Linked DNA regions of Paraglaciecola sp. L3A3. The protein of the gene in region 2 binds, or shares a complex with, the protein of the main gene of each other region. Links are inferred from orthologs where the notes say so. Each region holds a gene or a part of one and is shown on either strand. Other genes may lie near its edges.

Region 1 (2,988 bases), 200 kb from region 2 along the record:
TCATATTCAGACTCTGTATTCATAATCCAATGATACAAACCTGTACCAATGGTTATGCCAATAGCCATATTTATACTATCTATTAAGTTTTTTTTCATCTTTCAAACTTCCATGTATTTAGTACAATTTATAAGAATCACACCTGTTAGCTAATTAACTTACTCAGTAGTTTTATTTTTAGCAGTCTGTTCTTCGGCTTCTTTTCTCAAATCCTGACGAATAGTTTTGGCCTTTTCGAAAGTAGCAAACGCATCTTCTCGTGACTCAAATTCAAAAATACTTTTGATGGGACAAGATTCATCAGAGGTTAAAATTTTATCGCGGCCACCACCACATAATTCTGAAAAATTTCCTTTAAAACCTGCGGCAAAGCTTGTTAATAAAGAATCACAGCGAAACAAAGTGGTGATTAAATAGTATTGATTTCTGGGACTGACACTGACACTAATAACGTCATCATCTAAGGTGCCATAACCACGAATATCATTTTGTCGCACACAAGCCCTGCCGTCTTGGGTGGTTTCAGTTTTTAATAATTCATCATAATTAGGCAGATCAACATATAAGCTTGAACAGGAAACCAGACTGAAAAATGCAATTACTACTGTAGAAAATTTAAATATATTCACGCTTTTACTCCGAAGAAACTAATTCAATTATAAAATGAGGGCTCCCTATAAGCATACAATAAACCTATAGATAATGAGGCAAGTCCCAAATCTATAGGCTTTCTACAGTTTTATAAACAACCAGGTAAATCTCTAGCAGGATCAGTTTCACGTGCTTTAATAGCATCTTCAACGGTTACACCAAGCGCTTTGGCAATACCTTCGCCGTATGCAGGGTCGCATTGATAGCAGTTACGAATATGACGATATTGAATAAAATCTAACGCCCCACCAATTTGTCCAGCTGTGTTATCAAACAATGCTTGTTTTTGCTCATCACTCATCAAGTTAAACAGGGCACGTGGTTGGCTGAAATAGTCACTATCATCTTCACGGAAATCATAATGCTTAGCTTCACCATTAATTTTTAGAGGAGGCTCAGCAAATTGTGATTGTTCTTGCCACTGTGCAAAACTATTTGGCTCATAATGCGGTTTACCGCCGTAGTTGCCATCAACCCGTCCTTCACCATCACGGGCATTACTATTGACCGGGCAACGTGGCTTATTCACAGGTACCTGAGTATGATTAACGCCAACACGATAACGCTGTGCATCTGTGTAGTTGATTAAACGAGCCTGTAACATTCTATCTGGCGAGACACTGATACCTGGAACTAAATTACTTGGAGCAAAAGCCGCCTGCTCTACATCAGCAAAGTAATTTTCAGGATTTTTATTCAGTTCAAATTCACCGACTTCTATCAGTGGATAATCCCCTTTTGGCCACACTTTGGTTAAATCAAATGGGTGGTAAGGTACTTTTTCAGCTTCAATTTCTGGCATGATTTGTACAAATAATTTCCACTTAGGAAAATCACCATTTTCAATACTTTCATATAAATCTTTTTGATTGCTTTCACGATCCATAGCAACCACTTCTGCCGCTTCAGCATCGGTTAAATTTTTAATACCTTGTTGAGTACGAAAATGGAATTTCACCCAAAATCGTTCATCGTTGTCATTCCAAAAACTATAAGTATGAGAGCCAAAGCCATGCATGTGTCTAAAAGAAGCAGGGATCCCACGATCACTCATCACCACTGTGACTTGATGTAAAGCCTCTGGCAATAGTGTCCAATAATCCCAATTATTAGTTGCTGAACGCATATTAGTGCGTGGATCACGCTTAACGGCTTTGTTTAAATCAGGAAATTTAAGGGCATCCCGAATAAAGAATACAGGTGTGTTATTTCCCACTAAATCCCAAATACCTTGCTCGGTATAAAATTTCAAAGCAAATCCACGAATGTCTCGTTCTGCATCAGCCGCACCACGCTCACCAGCTACCGTACTGAAACGAGCAAACATTTCGGTCTTTTTACCTACTTCACTAAAAATATTGGCACAAGTATATTGACTAATATCATGGGTCACAGTAAATGTACCAAAGGCACCAGAACCTTTAGCATGCATTCGACGTTCAGGAATAACTTCACGTACAAAATTAGCTAGTTTTTCGTTTAACCAAACATCTTGCGCCAACAGAGGTCCTCGCTTACCTGCTGTCATACTATTTTGATTATCAGCAACAGGTGCGCCGTTATTCATGGTTAATTTGCTTGCTTCATATGGACATTTTTTATCACTCATTAAATTTCTCCTATTTAAGAATTAACACATTTAGGCATGATTGATTAAACACTACTCCTTTTGAATTATAGAGTATAGGGTGAATATTATTACTCAAAAAAAGTTAGCTAATTAATTATCGTAAGAAATACCTTGAATGAAAGTTCAAATATAAAATAAACACCATTTCTAATTAAAATCTTGCGTATTGAGCTGATGTTTTTGTAGTTTTCTATATAAGGTTCTCACACTGATTTCTAAATGCTCAGCGATAACTTTAGGTTGATTTCCATATTCAGTCAGTAATTTAATGATGTATTGTTTTTCGTTAGAGATAAGATTATCAGAGTGATCCTGTGGCGTATTTAAAGCTAGGATTTTTTCAGGTAAGTGCTCAGTGGTTATCCATTCATCATCACTTAATAAGGCACTTCTTTGCACTATGTTTTTAAGTTCACGTACATTGCCTGGAAAATGATAACGGGATAATAGATTTAGCGCCTCGTCGGTAAATTTTTTCGATGCAAATTCGCTTTTTAATAATAGATGTTCAGCTAATAGTGGAATATCAGCTTGCCTTTCTTTTAGCGTGGGTAAACGAATGGGAAAAGCATCGATTCGATAATATAAATCTTCTCTAAATTCACCTTGATCAACCATTTTTTCTAAATTTTTATGACTTGCGCAAACCAGCCTAAAATTCGCTTTTTGTTTTTCAACACTACCTACTCTTCGATAATGTCCAGTTT
Region 2 (2,777 bases):
ACTCTCCAACTAGTTAATTCAATAAGTTTATAAATGTTGTAATTGTTAGCCTGTTATTTTTAACAAACTAATAAATTTATTATTTGACTATATAAGACTCTAAATTTTCATCGACTCTTTTAATTAATCTAAGCCAGTCGCTTTCTTCCATGCGTACATCCACCAGCCAATTTCCTTGTTCAGAATAACTTTCTGAAGCAATACAATTCATCTCAAAAAATACCCCTCTTAAATTACCTTTATTGGGGGGAATAGATAGACTATGTTGTACCATATTTTCAGAAAGACACTCAGTTATCGCAATCAGCAATAAATCGATACCGACCCCTTGCTGTGCCGACAACCAAACTCTTATTGGTACACCTTCTTCATTTCTATCTATTTTTGCTTCGACACCTTCCATTCTATCGATTTTATTGCATACCACCAATTGCTGAATATCATCAGCTTCAATTTCTTCTAAAACATCATTTACTTGATCAATATTCTCTCTAAATTGGTCATCAGAATAGTCAACCACATGCAATAACAAGTTAGCTTGCTGCGTTTCTTGCAAGGTTGCTTTAAAAGCTGCAATTAGATCATGGGGGAGATGTCGAATAAAACCAACCGTATCAGCAAGAATTGCTGAACCCACATCTTGTAACTGAATTTTTCTAAGTGTTGGATCTAAGGTTGCAAACAGCTGGTCAGCCGCATAAACAGCTGCATTAGTCATTTCGTTAAATAATGTCGACTTGCCTGCGTTAGTATATCCAACTAATGAAACCGTTGGAATTTCTGCACGAATTCTTGCTCGACGACCTTGCTCACGCTGTTTCTGAACTTTTACTAAACGACCTTGAATTGACTTAACCCTTGCCCTTAATAATCGTCGGTCAGTTTCAAGTTGACTTTCACCTGGGCCACGTAACCCTATGCCACCTTTTTGTTTATCTAGGTGAGTCCAGCCTCGAATTAACCGCGTACTGATATGCCGAAGTTGTGCTAGTTCGACTTGTAACTTACCTTCGTGAGTACGGGCGCGCTGGGAAAAAATATCCAAAATAAGCCCAGTACGATCAAGTACTCGACATTGACATAATTGTTCTAGATTACGTTCTTGAGAAGGGGATAAACTATGGTTAAATATAACCACGTCTGCTTGCAGAGTTCGCACTGCATTAGCAATTTCTTCAGCTTTACCACTACCAACAAAATAACGAGGATGAGGCGCTTGACGGGATCCAGTCACAACATCAATTGCATTTACACCAGCAGAAGACACCAATAACTGTAGTTCTAATAAATCTTCTTTGCTATTTTCATCGGCAAATTCTACATGTACTAAAACAGCTTGCTCACCTGCTTCATAACGGTCAAACAAGCCGTTCTCCTATACCTATCAAATTAACCTTCGTCTGAATCAGCTTGACCTGTACTAGGCATTGGGATTGCGCGAGAAGGTACTACTGTAGATATTGCATGTTTATAAACCATTTGGCTTACAGTATTTTTGAGTAAAATAACAAATTGATCAAATGATTCAACTTGACCCTGTAGCTTGATTCCATTAACTAGATAAATGGATACGGGAATACGCTCTTTCCGCAATGCATTTAGGAACGGGTCTTGTAGGGATTGCCCTTTAGCCATGATCTATCCTTTTCTTTTTATTATGAAATTTACTGCAAATTCGATTATACAGTAAAACATTTAGCTGTATAGACTCGACTATAGTCGAATTCCGCTTAGTTGTATTACTTTTGACAAATTGTCGTTACAAAACGTGTCTAGAGTGTAAATATTTTCCCAACTACGTAGCCATGTTAATTGTCTTTTAGCCAACTGTCGAGTAGCAGCAAGCGACTTATTACGCATTTCAATAAAATCGTATTCATTATCTAAGTACTGCCACATTTGACGGTAACCTACACAACGCATAGAAGGTAAGTTTAAATGTAAATCGGGGCGCTGTTTTAATTTTTCAACCTCAAGTTGAAAACCTGCATCAATCATCAACTGAAATCGTTGAGCAATTCTGTCATGCAGCACAGCTCGATCTTGTGGGGCAATGCTAAACTGTTTTATTTCGTAGGGTATCGGCGCTGATTTAGTCGCCATCAACTCAGTCATAGATCGAGCCGTTAAACGGTAAACTTCCAATGCTCTGGTTAACCTTTGTGGATCATTAGGATGAATACGTTCTGCTGATATAGGATCCACTTCGGCCAATTGCCTATGTAATTCGTGCCAACCAAGTTCGCCGGCTTGTTGCTCAATGACTTGGCGTATAGCAGCATCCGATTCAGGCAAGGGGGACAAACCATCAAGTAAAGATTTGTAGTACATCATAGTGCCACCCACTAATAATGGAATATTTCCCCGTGCTGTGATTTCTTGCATTGCCTGCAAAGCATCACGTCTAAATTCAGCTACAGAATAACTTTCTGCAGGATCTAAAATATCGATTAACCTGTGAGGGGCTCTTTTTAATTCAGCGTCACTCGGTTTGGCCGTGCCAATATCCATGCCTTTGTAGATCAATGCAGAATCTACACTAATAATTTCGCAGGGAAACCTTTCACACAACTGGATGGCTAATTCAGTTTTACCCGATGCAGTAGGCCCCATTAAAAACAAGGCCTGAGGCAGTTGTATCTTTTGCATTTCGCTAACACTACTCATAGTTAGATAACAATTCAGTTAAGGGGATAGGTTTAGCGTACTGTTTTATCTGCTCAGCAAAATCGCCAGTTTGGTTGAAAAACTGCAACCATAAAGCCTGCAATTGAGCA

What was found.
Region 1: the proteins of hfq (region 2) and GQR87_RS02605 are in contact, whole or in part, in a crystal structure (PDB 3VU3), measured with the Escherichia coli proteins. The link is inferred for Paraglaciecola sp. L3A3 from one-to-one orthologs.

The regions. Positions count from the first base shown.
Region 1 is NZ_CP047023.1:616,640-619,627, reverse strand. Bases 1-2,887 are described here. They hold GQR87_RS02605 (catalase), read right to left. Parts: upstream 2,261-2,887; coding sequence 740-2,260; downstream 1-739. Other genes in these bases: GQR87_RS02600 (sigma-54-dependent Fis family transcriptional regulator), read right to left, coding at 2,429-2,887; GQR87_RS02610 (DUF6491 family protein), read right to left, coding at 159-629; GQR87_RS02615 (hypothetical protein), read right to left, coding at 1-98. Outside these bases: more of GQR87_RS02600, read right to left, coding at 2,888-2,988.
Region 2 is NZ_CP047023.1:414,313-417,089, reverse strand. What follows is about bases 13-2,777. They hold hfq (RNA chaperone Hfq), read right to left. Parts: upstream 1,636-2,777; coding sequence 1,390-1,635; downstream 13-1,389. Other genes in these bases: mutL (DNA mismatch repair endonuclease MutL), read right to left, coding at 2,660-2,777; miaA (tRNA (adenosine(37)-N6)-dimethylallyltransferase MiaA), read right to left, coding at 1,714-2,649; hflX (ribosome rescue GTPase HflX), read right to left, coding at 80-1,366. UniProt on the Escherichia coli protein: RNA chaperone that binds small regulatory RNA (sRNAs) and mRNAs to facilitate mRNA translational regulation in response to envelope stress, environmental stress and changes in metabolite concentrations.